One region of the Desulfovibrio sp. SGI.169 genome, then DNA from elsewhere that is predicted to be linked to it. Evidence: predicted binding sites of a transcription regulator. Region 1 holds the regulator's gene; the other holds the start of a gene.
The links. Region 1 encodes sigma-54, which starts transcription at its own class of promoters, with help from an activator protein. Its sites were predicted from a motif close to CTGGCACGGNNNNTGCTT; they were not measured.
Positions count from the first base shown of each region.

Region 2: the regulator sigma-54 is predicted to act here: its motif matches at 6,825-6,842, upstream of hpsG ((2S)-3-sulfopropanediol dehydratase).

Region 1 is NZ_JBNPLS010000020.1:2,437-11,131, forward strand. It holds gene rapZ (RNase adapter RapZ) at 1-514, opposite strand, end outside; gene hpf (ribosome hibernation-promoting factor, HPF/YfiA family) at 584-1,123, opposite strand; gene rpoN (RNA polymerase factor sigma-54) at 1,160-2,587, opposite strand; gene ACQRA4_RS10170 (CTP synthase) at 2,995-4,638, opposite strand; gene ACQRA4_RS10175 (phosphoribosylformylglycinamidine synthase subunit PurQ) at 4,841-5,650, shown strand; gene ACQRA4_RS10180 (Nif3-like dinuclear metal center hexameric protein) at 6,000-6,794, shown strand; gene ACQRA4_RS10185 (zinc ribbon domain-containing protein) at 6,811-7,587, shown strand; RNA gene rnpB (RNase P RNA component class A) at 7,685-8,046, shown strand; gene ispD (2-C-methyl-D-erythritol 4-phosphate cytidylyltransferase) at 8,065-8,695, shown strand, end outside.
Region 2 is NZ_JBNPLS010000012.1:33,434-42,128, forward strand. It holds gene ACQRA4_RS07850 (TRAP transporter large permease) at 1-495, opposite strand, end outside; gene ACQRA4_RS07855 (TRAP transporter small permease subunit) at 583-1,185, opposite strand; gene ACQRA4_RS07860 (TRAP transporter substrate-binding protein) at 1,257-2,372, opposite strand; gene ACQRA4_RS07865 (iron-containing alcohol dehydrogenase) at 2,871-4,022, shown strand; gene ACQRA4_RS07870 (aldehyde dehydrogenase family protein) at 4,235-5,767, shown strand; gene ACQRA4_RS07875 (Crp/Fnr family transcriptional regulator) at 5,878-6,603, shown strand; gene hpsG ((2S)-3-sulfopropanediol dehydratase) at 6,936-8,695, shown strand, end outside.

The DNA of each region.
Region 1 (8,695 bases):
TGGAAAAACGCGAAGTGTCGATGACCAGATCAGCCATTTCCCGCAGGACACGCAGGCGGTTGCGCTCGGCGGCAAGAGCGGCCTCAAGGCCCATGCCCTCGCGTTCCAGAGGATGCGGGCGGCGGGTGGTGGCGTAGCGTCGCATGAGCACCTGCGCCTCAGCCTCCAGAAACAGCAACAGCGGTCGGATGCCCCTGGCGGCCATGACGCTCAACGCATCGTTGATTTCATCCAAAAAATTGCTCTGGCGCATGTCCATGCCCAGGGCAATGCCCCGGAAATGGCTCATGGAAGACCGCTCCATCATGCCGGCCATTTCCGGCGCCAGGCTCGCGGGCAGACCGTCAACGGTAAAATAGCGCAAGTCCTCAAAGACTTGCAGAGCGGTGCTTTTACCGGCGCCGGAAAGGCCGGTGACAATGCAAACCTGCACGGCGCGTGTGGCGGTTTCGGAACCGACCCCGGTCAAATCCGCGCCGGAAGGCTTGCGACAGGGAGCGTGTGGCGTGTTCATGGCATATTCGCGGACGCCGCCGAACCGGAGCGGAAACCCACCGGCCCGGCGGATCAAACATGGCTCAACCTACAGCACGGGGTCAATCAGGGCATAACCGCTGGTGCGACGCCGGTAGACCACATTGACGCGATTGCTTTCAGCATTGAGAAATACCAGAAACTCGCTGCCGATGGCATCCAGCTGCATCAGCGCCTCATCCAGATGCAACGGCTTGGGGGCGAAGCGGTCTGTACCCACCACGGGCTGATTTTCTTCATGCTGGGCTTCCAGGTTATAGGTGAAGACATCCACCTCAGTGTTGCGGGCCTTGCGGCGCTGCTCCTTGACCCTGGAAACCTGCCGCTTGATCTGAGCCTCCACCTTGTCAACCACAAGATCAATGGCCGCATACATATCGGAAGTCTGCTCTGTGGCATTGATGTGCAGCCCCTCACCGCTGACGGTTACTTCGCAGCGGTGGCGGAACTTGTCCACTGTGAGCACGACGTTTACTTCCAGACCGGCGGATTTGCCGTAAAAACGCCCCAGCTTTTCCATGCGGCGGCGGGCATACTTCTTCAGATGATCGGAGGCCTCAAAGTTCTTGAACGCAAAAGATATATTCATGTTTCCTCCTTGGGATTGCAAAGCACCGCTGCGGGATCAGAAGTGCTCCTTGCGACGTGACGACGAGGGAATATCCAGCGCCGTGCGGTATTTTGCCACAGTGCGGCGGGCTATGTTCACTTTCAGGCGTTCCTTGAGCATCTCGCCGATGCGTTCGTCGCTCAGGGGCCCCTTGGGGTCCTCATCGGCAATAAATTTCTTGATCAGGGCCTTGACGCTTTCCGAGCCGACCTGACTGCCGTCATCCAGCTCAAGACCGCTGTTGAAGAAAAACTTCAGTTCAAAAATTCCGTGAGGCGTGGCCACATATTTATTGCTGGTAATTCTGCTGACCGTGGATTCATGCATGCCGATATCATCGGCTATGTCTTTCAGAATCAGCGGAGCCAGCCTGGTGACGCCGTTCTCAAAAAAAGGCCGCTGATGGCGCACAATGCTTTCCACCACCTTGTACAGCGTGCGCTGACGCTGGTACAGGCTCTTGATCAGCCAAGTGGCCGAACGCATTTTTTCTGCAAAGTATTCCTTTTCCTTGTCCGAGGAGCTTCCCATATCCATGTGATAAAGCGAAGAAAGCTGCAACTGCGGCAGCCCGTCCTCATTGAGCAGAATGACGAATTCATCGCCCATCTTGTAGACAAAGACATCCGGACTCACATAGGTGGGTTCGCCGCCGCCGAAACTCGCGCCGGGCAGCGGGTCAAGACTCTGGATGATATCAAGATATTCCTTGAGTTCCTCCATATCTAGCTTGAACTTGCGCAGCAGCGGCTTGTAGCGCTTGGCCTCCAGGTCTTCCAGGTGGGATTGAACCAGCTCAAGCAAGATGGGGTCACGGTCGTAATTCAGGCTTTTCAGTTGTATCAGCAAGCATTCCCGCGCGTCGCGCGCGGCCACGCCCACGGGATCAAACAGCTGCACGCGCTCCAGCACGGTTCGCACCGCGTCGGAAGAAGATTTGGTCATCTCCGCAATTTCTTCCAGCGTGGCCTGCAAATAGCCGGAGGAAGCCAGATTGCCGATAATGACCTCGCCGATTTCTTTTTGCTCGTCGGTCAGTGTGGAGAGACGCAACTGCCAGAGCAGATGCCCTTCCAGAGAAGGCTTGGCGGCATAGCGGGCTTCCAGAGGTGAAATTTCTTCCGAGGCTTCAAACTCGCGCTGCTGCATCAGGCGGGGAGTGCTGGCAAACTCGCCGAGGTAGTCCTCCCACGAGGCGTCCTTGGCCAATTCTTTGTCATAAACCTCCTCTTCAACGCTGTCCCGGCGCTCGCTTTGGGCAGCCGAATCAACAGCGTCATCGCCGGAAGACTCTTCAAGAAAAGGATTGTCCAGCAGCTCCTGCTGAACGGTCTCCAGCAGCTCCAGACGCGAAAGCTGAAGCAGTTTGATGGCCTGCTGCAGTTGCGGCGTCATGACCAACTGCTGGGCCAATTTCAATTGCTGACGAAGTTCCAGTGCCATGACCGCTCTTTTACGCTGACGAGGTGAAATATTTAACAAATTTTCTATTTACAAGAATTGTGCCACATGCTGACAATTTATGCAATAGCCGAAGGCTGCGACAAGATGCGGTGGAATAGGCCCGCGCCGGCGGTTCGCCCAGACCGGCAGTCTGCTGACCCGCGCGCGAAAAGGGAGACGTTTCGCCTCCCTTTTCGCGCCAGACTATTGACGAAGCACGCTTTGCGATGTTTGCGCCGTTCAGGCCGCTTGCGCGGCTGAAAGACACGAAAAGCAGCCGCTTGCGGCGCGGCAAAGCCGCGCCCCGCTCCTGATTTCCGGGGCTGCCGACACAAGTCGGCAGCCCCGGGGAGGCGAAAAGCCCACCTTTGCGCGCTTCAAGCCCGGCGGCGGGCGGCATCCCGCATTCAGGCCCTGGATTGCCCCTTGGCCGCCTTGATGAACTCGCGGAACAGGGGATGGGCCGCCATGGGACGGGACTTGAACTCAGGGTGAAACTGACAGCCCAAAAACCAGGGATGGTCAGGCAGTTCAATGATTTCCACCAGAGAGTCGTCCGGGGCCGTGCCGCTGAAGATCATGCCCTTCTGTCCCAGAATTTCCTTGAAGGCATTGTTAAATTCGTAGCGGTGGCGATGCCGCTCATCCACCATATCCTTTTTGTACGCCTCATGGGCCCTGGTGCCTGGCTGCACCTTGCAGGGGTAGGAGCCAAGACGCATGGTGCCGCCCTTGTCGCTGCTGGCATCGCGTTTTTCCACATTTTTGGTGCGGAAGTCGAACCACTCGGTCATCAGATAAATAACCTTGTGGTCGGACAGGGGATTAAATTCTTCTGAATTGGCATCTTCCAGACCCGCCGCATGCCGGGCAAACTCAATGACCGCGCACTGCATGCCCAGGCAGATGCCAAAAAAGGGCACACGCTTTTCACGGGCATAGCGGATGGCCGCTATCTTGCCTTCCACGCCGCGATAGCCGAAACCGCCAGGCACCAGAATGCCGTCACAGCCCTCGAACACCGAGGCCGCGTTCCGCTCGGTCACATTCTCGGAATTGACGTAACGCAGCTCCACCGCCACGCGGTTGGCCACGCCGCCGTGAATCAGAGCCTCGTGCAGGCTCTTGTAGGCTTCTTTCAGGTCCACATACTTGCCCACGATGGCGATAGTCACCCTGCCCTGCGGGTTGGCGCCGTCGTGAACCAGTTTTTCCCAGGATTCCAGATGCGCGTTGCGCGCGGGCAGGCGCAGCATGATGGCCACTTTCTGATCAAAGCCCTCCTCATAAAACTTGAGGGGCACTTCATAAATATTGTCCACATCCACGGAGGAAAAAACCGCATCCTGATCCACATTGCAGAACAGGGCTATTTTTTTGCGCATTTCCTGAGGGATGCTCTGCTCGCAACGGCAGAGGATAATATCCGGCTGAATGCCGATGGAAAGCAGCTCCTTGACGCTGTGCTGGGTGGGCTTGGTCTTGTGCTCGCCGGCACAGCGCAGATAGGGCACCAGAGTCAGATGAATGTTCAGACAGTTGTCGCGCCCCAGTTCCGAACGCAACTGGCGGATGGCCTCCAGAAACGGCAGGCCCTCAATGTCGCCCACCGTGCCGCCTATTTCGATAATGGCGACATCAGGCGCGTTCTCCCCCTCGGCCAGCGAAAGCACTGTTCGCTTGATTTCATCGGTAATGTGCGGGATGACCTGTACGGTGGCGCCCAGATAGTCGCCATGGCGCTCCTTGGCGATGACATGATTGTAGATGGCGCCCGATGTGGTGTTGTTCTTGCGAGACATGGGCACATTGAGGTAGCGTTCGTAGTGGCCCAGATCAAGGTCGGTCTCAGCCCCGTCGTCGGTCACGAACACTTCGCCATGCTGGAAGGGGTTCATGGTGCCGGGGTCCACATTGATATAAGGGTCCAGCTTCTGAATGGTCACCGAAAGGCCGCGCGTCTGCAGCAGCGCGCCCAGCGAAGAGGCAGCCAGGCCCTTGCCCAGTGAAGACAACACCCCGCCCGTCACAAAGATAAATTTGGTTTTCATGGCCTCCCACCTGTTTTGCTTGAAAGCGCGATTCCGCGTATCCGGTTGCTGATACACCAGATCAATTTTTTTGGCTAGCATTGACTAAGTCTGGCAAGGTACGTAGTGTATTTTTCCCCTTCCGGCATACGTTCCGGCCCGCGCCAGGGGCGTTTCTCCAGGCCGGGCGTCTTTCAGGCTGCTCCAAGGAGGCTCCTCCCGCATGGCTACGGTCAATACACTGGTCATCACCGGCTACGGCACCAATTCGCATCTGGAAACCGCGCATACGGCCCGTCTGGCCGGTTCCGACAGAGCCGACGTCGTGCATTTCTCCGATCTGGTGGCGGGTGACGTGCGCCTTGCGGACTATCATTTTCTGATTTTTCCTGGCGGCTTTCTGGACGGCGACGACCTGGGCGCGGCGCAGACGGCGGCCATGCGCTGGCGCTATCTGAAAGACAGGGCGGGCACGCCGCTGCTGCAAACCCTGCGGGAATTTCTGGATCAGGGCAGGCTGATTCTCGGCATCTGCAACGGCTTTCAACTGCTTGTCAAGCTGGGCGTGCTGCCGTCTCTGGGGGGAACCCGCTTTGAGCGTCAGGCTTCTCTGGGTCACAACGATTCCGCGCGTTTTGAAGACCGCTGGGTGCATCTGCGGCCCAATCCCGACAGCCCTTGCGTCTTTACCAAAGGCTTGCCCTTGCTGGCCATGCCTGTGCGTCACGGCGAAGGCAAGCTCGTCCCCCGTGACGCGGAATGCCTGCGCCGCATTGAGGCAGAACAGCTCATCGCCCTGCAGTATGCCGACCCTGAAAGCGGCGCTCCCACGCAGGAATATCCTCTTAACCCCAATGGTTCGCCGCTGGCCATCGCCGGACTTACAGACCCCACGGGCCGCGTGCTGGGCCTTATGCCCCACCCCGAAGCTTTCCATCATGTGACCAATCACCCCGCCTGGACCAGAGGCGAACTGGACCCGCCGGGAACGCTGCTTTTTGTCAATGCCGTGCGCTACCTGCGCGGTCAGTGAAAATCCGCGTCAGTTGCAAAAATTCACTGCGGCATGAAAATGGCGCATTCCCTTAATGCGGCATTGATTTTGTTGTAATTCAATATGTTAGTGGATTTTACCAGAAGAGTCGCGAATCTTTCCAAGACGGCGACGCCTTGACAGGGCATCTTTTAATGTCTAATATAGTGAGATTCAGCGCAGCATTGTCAGTATAGCATTATAGCCGCGTGGCTTAACCCGTCCGCGTCAGACAAGGTGTGTACAGGCTTGTCGCAAGTTTTGTTTTCTTTTTTTACGCCGCATGATTTTCAAGGCGCTTTCTCTGGCTCCCAGGAAGAAAGTGCCTTTTTTATTAAGGTCAATATCAATGCAACTTATTGAAATATTTAGTGCCATTGAAGAAATTGCTCCCCTGCGGGCCGCCGCGTCCTGGGATGTGTCCGGCTTGCAGGTAGCGGCGCACAGAGCCGATGCCGACGTTCTGGCTGTCTGCCTTGACCCTACGCCCGCCTCAGTGCGTCAGGCTTTGGCATCGGGCGCGCAGTGCATTCTGAGCCACCACCCTCTGGCGCTCAAGCCCGCCCTGCCCCGGCGGCTGGACGCCTATCACGAGGTTTTGCGCCTGCTGTTCGCCGCCGACGTGCCGCTCTACAGCGCTCACACCTCGTTGGACGTCAATGCGAACGGCCCGGCCGGCTGGCTGGCCGACGAACTGGCGCTGCGCAACCTGGCGGTGCTGGAACCCACGGCGTCGCCGCTGATTGATGCCGCGTTGCCCCTGGGTTTCGGCCTGGCCGGCGACCTGCCGACGCCCCTGAGCCTGACGCAGATCGTGTCCGCCCTGGGCCGCCATATCGAATTGTCCACCGCCACGGTCTGCGGCCCCTCGCCGAAAAACATTTCGCGCCTGGCGTACTGCACCGGCTCCGGTTCTTCTCTGCTGCGGGAGGCCCGCGCGTCCGGCGCGCAACTTTTCATCACCGGCGACGTCAAATATCACACGGCGCTGGAGGCCGAAATATGCCTGCTGGATGTGGGGCACCACAGCCTGGAAGAGGAAATGATGCGCCGCATGAGTCAGGTGCTTGCCCAACGGCTTGCCGGCCTGAACATCGTTTTCGTGCCTTCGGCTTCGCCGTTGCGCCCCGCCCTTTTGTCATGACTCCCAGGAGGATTATATGAGCAATGCCGTTTACTTGGATCAAATAAAGCAGTTGCTGGAACTGCAAAAAGTGGATGACGCCATTTTTGCGGTCAGACAGGAGCTGGAGCGCGCGCCCCGAGACCTTGAGGAACTGGAACAGCGCTTTGAAGCCGTCGAGGCCCAGCGCAATCGCGTTCTGGATAAGCTGGCGCACCTTCAGGAACAGCAAAAACGCCTTTCTCTAGAAATTGACGACGATTCCGCCAGAATCAAAAAGAGCAAAAACAAGCTCATGCAAGTGGGCAATACTCGTGAATACCACGCCATGATGCGTGAAATGGACAGTATGGAAAAAGTCAACCGCTCCCGTGAGGAAGAAAAGATGACCCTCATGGAAGAGTTGCAGTTGCAAAACGACACGCTGGCTGAAATAGATCGGGATCACTCCGCCCTGAAGGCTGAGCTTGAGGTCAAGCGTGAAGGCCTGGAAGAAAAAATCCAGAACGCCAAGGCCAATCTGGAAAATCTGAGCCGGAAGCGCGCCCAGGTCAGCAAAGTCATTCCTCAACCGGTATTCATGCGCTACGAGTTCATTCGCGTGCGCCTGGAGCACCCGGTCATCGTGGCCGTCAAAGACGGCGTATGCTCTCGCTGCCATATTGCGATACCGCCTCAATCATTCATTGAGCTGCAGCGCGGCCAGCAGATTTTGAGCTGCCCCAATTGCCAGCGCCTGATCTTCTGGTGCGAGCATTTCACGTTGCCGGAAGAGTCCGCTCCTGCGCCCAAAGCGACGCCGCTGACGGACTGAAGAAAGTGTTTGCACATACTTGAGACCTTTCATAATTGAACAAAACAGCAAAACGTTGCGGAAGCTCCCACCGGCGCTTCCGCCGATCAACACAGCGGGAGCCGGACAGACCGTCGCTGCGGGCCGTTGGCCCGGAGAGGAAAGTCCGGGCTCCACAGGGCAGGACGCTGGGTAACACCCAGGAGGGGCGACCCTCGGACAGCGCCACAGAAAGCAAACCGCCGCGCGGCTTTGCGCGGTAAGGGTGAAACGGTGGGGCAAGAGCCCACCAGATGCCGCGGCGACGCGGCATGCTCGGCATACCCCGTCTGGAGCAAGACCAAATAGGGAAGGCGGTCGGCCCGGCCCATGCCTTCCGGGTAGGTTGCTTGAGGGCGCGGGCAACCGCGCTCCTAGAGGAATGACGGTCATGTGCGGCCTGCCGCATGACAGAACCCGGCTTATCGTCCGGCTCCCGCTTGTTGTCAGAGGCTTGTCATGCCTGAAAATTCCAGGCCGGAAAAAACCTGGGCCCTGATTCTGGCCGCCGGCCGCGGCAGCCGCCTGGCGGCTGCCGCCGGCGGCCTGTCCAAACAGTTTTTACGCTGGCGGGGGTTTCCATTGTACTGGCACGCGGCGCGAGCCATGAGCCGCAGCGCCGTTGTGCATGGCGTCGCCTTTGTCTTTCCCCCGGAGCGTTGCGCCGTGGAGGCTGAAACGCTGCGCGCGCTACAGGCCCGGGATGACCTGGGGCTGCCCTGGCTTGCAGTGGCGGGCGGCGCGTTGCGACAGGATTCCGTGCGCCTGGGGCTGGCGGCCTTGCCGCGTGAGGCGCGCCATGTGCTGGTGCACGACGCTGCCCGGCCCTTTTTGAGCCCGGCCCTGCCGCGGCGCATTTGTGAGGCGTTGCGACAGGGCGCTTCTGCCGCCATCCCCGGCCTGCCCGTTACGGACACCATCAAGCTGGTGGATAACGGGCTCGTTACGGGCACTCTGCCCCGCTCCCGGCTGGCGGCGGCGCAAACGCCGCAGGGTTTTGATCTGCCCCTGCTGCGCCAGGCGCACCGGCATGCTGAGGAAACGGGGCTGACAGTCACTGATGACGCGGCCCTGATGGAAGCCCTGGGGC
Region 2 (8,695 bases), on a different contig from region 1:
CACGATGAGCATGATGCTCGGCGGAATCAGGATGCCGAGGGTGCCCGCGGCGGCGATGCAGCCCGCGCCCATGCGCACGTCATAGCCACTGCGGCGCATGGCGGGTTCGGCCATGATGCAGAGCAGGTTGACGGAGGAACCGACAATGCCGGTGGCCGCCGCAAAAATTGTGCCCGTGAGGCTGACCGTGGCAAAAAGCGAACCGGGCAGCCTGGACAGGAGAAGCTGGAACGAGCGGAACAGCCGCGTCATGAGTCCCGCGCCTTCCAGAAGATAGCCCATGAACAGGAAAAAGGGGATGGCGACCATGACGCTGTCGCTCATGACCTGCCAGAACTGGATCGTCAGCAGGTGAAAGACGAGCTTGCCGAACCCGAGAAAACCGAACAGCAGCCCGCTGAAAATCATGGTATAGGAAATGGGGAAGCCCGTGCAGAACAGGCCGAACATGGAAATGATGGAGAACACCGCCAGCATTTCATTGGATATAACCATGCGAAAGCTCCTTAAGGCGCGTCATTCTGGGATGGGGCCGTCACTGTCGCCGCCGCGCCCAGCCCCCGCGCGGCGCGAATTTTGGCGTTAGTCGGCAGCCTCGCCCAACTGCTCGTTGTCCCAGAGCAGTTCATTGGTCTTCCAGCGATACCAGCACTTGATAACTTCCGAGACACCTTGGATCAGCGTCAGCGCAACGCAGAAGGGCAGCGCCATCTTGGCCGGCCAGATGATGGGCATCCAGGGGCTTGTGACGGAAACTTCGTTCTGAATGTAAGACTTCCAGGCATAGGCGACGGAAATATCCAGAAAAACAATGTGGATGGGGAAAAAGAAAATGAGGTAATTGAACATATCCACCAGAGCCTTGGTTTTGATGGACCAAGAGTGGTAGAAAAAGTCGGTGCGGATATGGTTGCCCGTCTGAAGGCAGAAGGGGGAACCAAGCATGAAATGAATGGCGTAGAGGATCATCACCACGTCCAGCGCCCAGATGGAGGGGGCGGTGAAGACGTTGCGCATGATCACCTCGTACATCATGGCCAGCACCATGGGAATGACGAGCCAGGAAGTGATCTTGCCGACACGTTCATTGAGGCGGTCAATCCAGGCCACTATCTTTCTGGCCGCCGGGGGCACCGCCGCCAGGCCCTGTTTCGACGTCCGGGAAAGTTCTGCACAGTCGGACATACATGCTCCTTGAAACAAAGATGGGTGCTCGGCGCGGGGGCCGCGCTTGCGCGGCCCCCATTCAGATGCGCTTATTTGTAATCGGTGATGATGCCTTCATCCATGGCGGTCTTGCCCATCATGTAGAACAGACCGTTGGAGCGGGTTTCAAAGGGTACCGTCAGTTTCGCCCAGGCGATCTGGGAATCGTGCACCTTCTTGAAGAAGGGATCCTTGTCGTACTTGGCGATAACCGTACGGGCGGCCTTCATGAAGGCGGGATAGTAGTCGGCCGGGGTCTCCTCGATGACGACGCCCTGCTTGCGAACCATGGTCTCAAGGGCTTCCGAGTTGACCTTGATGCCGCTGAGAAGCTGGTCGATGAGGCACACTTTCATGGAGAGGTTGATGACTTCCTGAAGGTTCTTCGGCAGCTTCTCGAACCAGGTCTTGTTGATGTAGACGTCGCCGATGGAGATGGCCTGATGCAGGCCCTGGAGATAGTAGTGCTTCCAGACTTCGGGGAAGCCCATGACGATATCCTCGCCGGGAGCGATCCATTCGGCGGCCTGGATGGCGCCGCGCTGGGCCGCGGGGATGATGTCGCCTCCGGCCATGGAGACCACGGGCATCCCCATTTCCTTGAAGGCTTCGGAGGGTACGCCTGGAGGCGCGCGGAAGGTCAGCTTGTTGATCTGCGCGACCGAGGTGTACTTTTCATGGAACCAGCCGAAGCATTCGGGACCCATGGGAAGCACGGGGAAGGAGATCATGTCCAGCTTGAGGATGTCCTGATAATAGGCGTTGAGAAGCTTGAGCCCTTCGCCCTCGAACATCCAGGACAGCTGGGACATCTGGTCAAGACCGTAGCCCAGGCCGCCGATGGGCGCCGAAAAGAGCGTGCCCGCGGGATGCTTGCCGGAAGCCCAGTGCGTCCAGCACATGCCGCCATTGACCAACCCCTCGCTCACGGCGTCAAAAATCTCGAAATTTTTGACAATGGCGCCGTCGGCATAAAGCTCCACCTTGATCTGTCCGGCGGAAAGCTTCTCGATGTTGGCCTTCAGACGCTCAAGCGTTTTGAAGTACATGGACGAAGTGGCGAGCGAGGTCTGGATCTTCAGCTCATACGCCGCCGCGGAGGCTTTGGAGGCAACCGGGCCGAAAAAGAGGGCCAGCGCCACAACCAGCAATGCGAACTTTTTCACAATTAATCCCTCCGGTTAATCATTAAACTTCTCGTGGGCTCCTGCGCGTGTTCCTTTCCCTCCTTGCGTGTTGCGGGTTCCGCACGATGCGGGGCGTTCGCCCCGTGTCAGTCGCCAAAGAATCCGATTCCACCATAGGGCAAGCCTATAACAATCATGCCGCCGGCAAATATAGCAAACGCTACACTGGCTGGTTTTTCACAAAAATTTTCCCCGCGGATGGATTGCCATGAAACCGGTATTCCCTCTGCCCACGCCCGCCGGCTTTCCCGGCCTGGGGGCGTACTTTTTTTCGCCAAAGCCGCGCAAGAGTTCCGCGTGGATGCGCCCATCCCCGGCGCGCGCCAATCCCGGTTTTTCCGCGCAGGTGAGAAAAAAACGCCTGTTGTCGCATTTGCTATAGAAAAGCCCATCCAAAAAGGCTTTTTTCCTGACCATAGGGAAAATCAAAGCCTGCCGCCCGGCGGTGAAAAAGCAGTCCCTTCGAAGGAGGAGTACATGTTTTCGAGTTTTCAGACAGTAAGCCGTGTGGTGTTTGGACGCGGCAGTGCCGCGGAACTGGGAAGCGAAGCGCACAAGCTCAATGCCGCCAAGGTCGGCCTGATCACCGACGCCGGCCTGACCAAGGCCGGAATCCATGTTCCCCTGACGGATTCCCTGGCAAAGGCGGGCATTCCGTGCGTGGTCTATGACAAGGCGGAACTGGACCCCACGCCGTCCTCCATAGAACGGGCCGCGGCATGGGTTCGGGAAAACGGGGTCGATCTGCTGCTCGGCGTGGGCGGCGGCAGCGCGATGGACACCACCAAGGCCACGGCGCTCCTCGCCCGGCACGAAGGGCCATTGAGCCGCTATTACGGCCTGCACAAGGTGCCCGGCCCCTGCATGCCGACCATCCTTGTGCCCACCACTGCGGGCACGGGCAGCGAGATGACGTCCAACTCCGTGCTCAGTGACCCCGTCACGGATTCGAAGCAGGGGATCGTCAGCGACCACCTTTACGCCAGGGTCGTCCTGCTCGACCCGGAGCTGACCGTGGGGCTGCCCCCGTTCTATACCGCCATCACCGGCATGGACGCCCTTGTCCACAGCATCGAGTCCTATGTGAGCCAGCACGCGACCTTCATTACGGATGCCCTCAATCTTCAGGCCATCCGCATGATCGTGAACAATATCCGCCAGGCATACGCCAACGGCGGCAATATCCAGGCTCGTGAGCAGATGCTCTACGGGGCGGCCGCCAGCGGCATCGCGTTCTCAAATACCCAGAACGGCGTCATCCATGCGATTGGCATGTCCTTCTCGCACGAGCACCACATCCCCCACGGCCTGATGATGGCTATTTGCGCCCCCATGGGCATGACGTTCAATGCCACGGCCGCGCCGGAAAAATTCGCCGCCATCGCGGATATTTTCGGCAGCGCGCCCGCCGACGCTCCGATTCTCGTCAAGGCCAAGAGCGCGGCTTCCGGTTTCGCCGCACTCATGGAGGATCTTGACATCACGCCGGGGCTTGGCGCGCATGGCATCACCAGAGAGGAACTCCGCCCTGTGGCGGAAAAGGGCGCGGCCTACAAGCGCCTCATGGACAGCAACCCGCGCAGGGCCACTGCCGACCAGCTGGAACGTCTGCTGGAACGCTTTTACTAGCGGCCACTTGCAAAAGTGGACACTACAAAACCCGCAAGGGTTTTGCGGCGGCGTAGCCGGGTTCATTTGCGAAAAACCGCGTTTTTTCGCCAACGATCCCGCAAGGATTCTTCGCGGAATTCCGCGCGGAATTTTTACGATTAGACACTAGGCTCATCGGCCGATGCGCGCGTCGGACGAAAATACAACCGCCTCACGGCAAGGGGTACATCATGGCAGAGTTTTCCTACGTCAAAATCAGGAACTTCATCAACGGCCAGTGGCAGACCGAACCGGATGCGCCGGTCAAACCGCTCTACAATCCTTCCACGGGCGAGCAGATCGGAGAAGTGCCCATGTCCGGCGCCAAAACCTGCGAAGCTGCCATCGCCACGGCATGGGAGGCGTATCAGAGCTGGCGCGAACTTCCCATAGCGAAACGCCTCGTCTATATTTTCAAGCTGCGTGACGCCATGGTGCGCAATCATGAAAAACTGGCCCAGGGCATCGCCTGGGATCAGGCCAAGCACATTTCCGAAGCGCGGGGCGAAGTGCAGCGCGTCATCGAGATTATTGAATCCGCCGCCGGCGCTTCCTCGACCATCCAGGGCGACACTCTCGACCAGGTTTCGGGAAGCATCTCCGCCAAGGTGGTGAAGCAGTCGCTGGGCGTTTTCGGCGGCGTGGCCCCCTTCAACTTCCCGGCGCTGGTTTTCGGCTGGTTCATTCCCTATGCGCTGCTGGCGGGCGATACCTTCATTTTCAAACCCTCCACCCAGTCCCCCTATTTCATGCAGCTCATGTGCGAGATATTCCAGGAGATCGAGCTGCCGGCAGGCGTGGTCAACGTCATCCACGGCGACCGTTCCATCCCTGGAACCTGGTATGAAGATCCGCGCATGGCGGGCGTGTGCCTGGTGGGCTCCACGCCCACGGCCAAGAAGATGGCCGAGGGCTGCGCGCGCGGAGCCAAGCGTTCCATGTTGCTCGGGGGCGCCAAAAACATGCTCCTCGTCATGGAAGACGCCAATCTTGATGTCTTCGTGGACAACTTCATCAACTCCTGCTACGGCTCGGCCGGCCAGCGCTGCCTGGCGGGTTCCATTGTCGCGGCGGTGCCGGAAATCTATGACGAAGTCATCGAGCGCATCGTCGAGGCATCCAAAAAAGTCAAGGTGGGCGACGCCTTCGATCCCGAGGTCTACATGGGCCCCCTCATTTCCCGCGCCGCCGCCGACAACGTGATCAACTATGTGGATATCGCCCTCAGGCACGGCAAATGCGAGCTGCTTCTCGATGGCCGCCACCCCGACCTGCCGGAGAAAAACCGCAACGGCTATTTTGTTGGCCCCACGATCATCAAGGATGTCACGCCCTGCAATCCGCTGTTCACCACCGAGGTTTTCGGGCCGCTGGTGGCGACCATCAAGGTGGCGGACATGGATGACGCCCTCAGCCTCATCCGCGCATCCGAATTTGGCAACGGCGCTTGCATTTTCACGCAGAATGCCTACTATGCTGAAAGGTTCGGTCGCCTGGCCGACGTGGGCATGGTGGGTGTCAATGTCGGCATCTGCGCGCCGCATCCGTATGTGCCCTTCGGCGGCATCAAGGGTTCCCTGCTCGGCACCAACAAAGTGCAGGGCAAGGAAGGTATGGATTTCTTCCTGCAAAACAAGGTCATCACCCTGCGCACACATCCGCCCAAGGGGGTGGCCGCTTCCGGCGTCAAACCCTCTGCGGTGCGTTCCTGCGTTGCCTCCTAAGGCGCGATGTTCTGCAAGCCAGTGGAGAGTATTCCGAAGCCTGAAATACTCCATTATTCCTGCAAATAGCCTCGGGGGAGGGGGAAGCCCCTCCCCTGCTGGAATCAGATATGGTCAACAAGAGCGACTCCGCGGGAACGGGCCCTCCCACCAAAGATTACAGACTCGCCCAGGTGGCCGACCTCAATCGCTGCTGGGAACAGCTCCTCCATTTCGCACGGCGGCATGTGTATGCGAAACATGCCATCATTCCGCATCAGCACAGCAATTCCTTCTATTATCTCTCCGATGGCCTGGTGGGGCTTTTCTACACGGCAAGCTGTGGTCGGGAACGGCTCACCCTGCGCGTCAAGCCGGGCTGCATTTTCAATGAGGCGCGCCCTCTGAGCGGCCTGACCCCGGAAGGACGCTTCGTCTGCATGCAGGCTTCGGTGGTCTGGCATTTTCCCGAACGCCTGCTGCGAGATCCAGGCTTCATCAGCGGGCATGCGGAGCAGATCAGCAACCTGCTGCGTTCCATGGGAACCAAGATACTCACGCATTATATCTTCCTCGCCGAAATGGGGACAGGCAGTCACGAGACGCACCTTTGCCGCTTCATACAGGCGCTCATGCACGGCAGCCGGCAACGGAACATCCCCTGCAACATGACGCAGGAAGAAGTGGCCTCGCTGCTCGGCATCCACCGCACCACACTGGCGAGGCTGGTGCGACGCCTGAAAAGGCGCGGGGTCATCTCCTCGTTCACGGCCAGAAGCATCACCATTGAAAACCCCGAAGAACTTGACATGATCGCGAACGGAGGCCAGCTGCCCGCAGATGGAGAGGATATATGATGCAGAATTGCGACTTTCGGCGGGGCATTGTTTGAATAAACCTTGGAAAACAGGCGCCCGCCCACAAGCTAGTTGCAAAATTGCATCACTTTTGGGCAAAAAGGCCCTCTTTCGTCCAATTGTCGCAAATTTGCATCCCGACTTCCCGTTCCATGGGCATCCCCGCTGCGACCGAGGAGAATGGTGTAATGATTATCAATAAAAATCAATATGTTGCGGTATTGGCACAAAAGCTGCTTGTAGGGAAATAGTTCACCAGATGACGGCGTTGGCCGGCTGCATGCCGCGCCGGACGCCACATCGCAGCCATTCTTTTCAGGAAGGAGTTCCAAATGAATGTGACTACCTGCGCGTGCCGTTCCCCTCAGGAAGAACGCCTTTACGACAGGATCGCCGGCAAGGAGGACAAGTTCCGTCACACGCATGCCCGGGTTTTCCGGTTGCTGGAGCGATTTGAAGGCCAGAAGCCGCGCATCGACATTGAGCGTGCCCGCTACTTCACCGAGTCAATGAAAGAGACCGAGGGCCAGCCCCTGGTGCTGCGCTGGGCCAAGGCGCTCATGCACATCGCCAAGAATATTTCGGTCTGCGTGCAGGAAGACCAGCTGCTGCTGGGCCGCGCCGGCTGCAATGGGCGCTATGGCATTCTTTATCCCGAACTGGACGGTGATTTTCTGGACGCCGCCGTGCGCGACCTGCCTACCCGCAAGACCTCGCCTGCCACCATCACGCCTGAGGACGCCAAGGTGGTCATTGAGGAGATCGCTCCCTACTGGAAGGGCAAGACCTATCACGAAGCCCTCAATGCCGCCCTGCCGCCGGAAGTGCACAAGCTCACCTATGACGACCCGCAGGGCCTCGTCTCGCGCTTCATCGTCAACGAGACCTCGTCCTTCCGCTCCTCCATCCAGTGGGTGCACGACTACGAAAAGATTCTCAAGCGCGGCTTCAACAGCATCAAGAAAGAGGCCCAGGAAAAACTGGCCGCCCTTGATCCGCTGAGCGCCAGGGATGACCGCGAGAAGCGCCCCTTCCTGGAAGCCGTCATCATTGTCTGCGACGCCATCGTTCTCTGGGCCAAGCGCCACGCCAGGCTGGCGCGCGAAATGGCCGCCAGGGAGACGAACCCCGCGCGTAAGGCCGAGCTTCTCCGCATGGCCGACAATGCCGAGCGCGTGCCCGGCGAGCCCGCCCGCGACTTCTGGGAAGCCTGCCAGAGCCAGTGGTTCACCCAGATGTTCTCGCGCCTTGAGCAGAAGACCGGCACCACCATTTCCAACGGCCGCATGGATCAGTACCTCTATCCCTTCTACAAGCGGGACAAGGCCGCCGGCAAGCTCAACGACGCGCAGGCCATGGAGCTGCTGGAGTGCATGTGGGTTGGCATGGCCGAATTCATCGACATGTATATTTCTCCTTGCGGCGGCGCCTTCAACGAGGGCTACGCCCACTGGGAGGCCGTGACCGTCGGCGGTCAGACCCCGGACGGTCGAGACGCCAGCAACGAGCTGACCCATCTTATCCTCAAGTCCAAACGCGAGTTTCCGCTGCACTATCCCGACCTGGCGGCGCGCATCCATGCGCGCGCCCCCGAGCGTTACCTCTGGGATGTCGCCGAGACCATCAAGGACGGCACGGGCTTCCCCAAGCTGATCAACGATGAGGAAGTGGTGCCGCTCTATGTCTCCAAGGGAGCCACCTTTGAGGAGGCCCTGGACTATGCCGTTTCCGGCTGCACGGAGGCGCGCATGCCCAATCGCGACACCTACACCTCCGGGGGCGCCTACATCAACTTCGCCGCCGCCGTGGAAATGGTGCTGCGCAACGGTCGCATGAAGAAGTACGGCGACCAGCTCCTGGGCGTGGAAACGGGCGACCCGCGCAACTTCAAGACCTGGGAAGAGTTCTGGAACGCCTATGTGCAGCAGCACCTGCTCTTCCTCAAGACCGCCTTTGTCCAGCAGTATATCATCAACAAGCTGCGCGCCCGGCACTTTGCCCAGCCCATGGGTTCCGCCATGCATGACCTGTGCATGAAGCACTGCATCGACCTGCATCAGGAGCAGATCCCCGAAGGCATCAACCTGGGCTA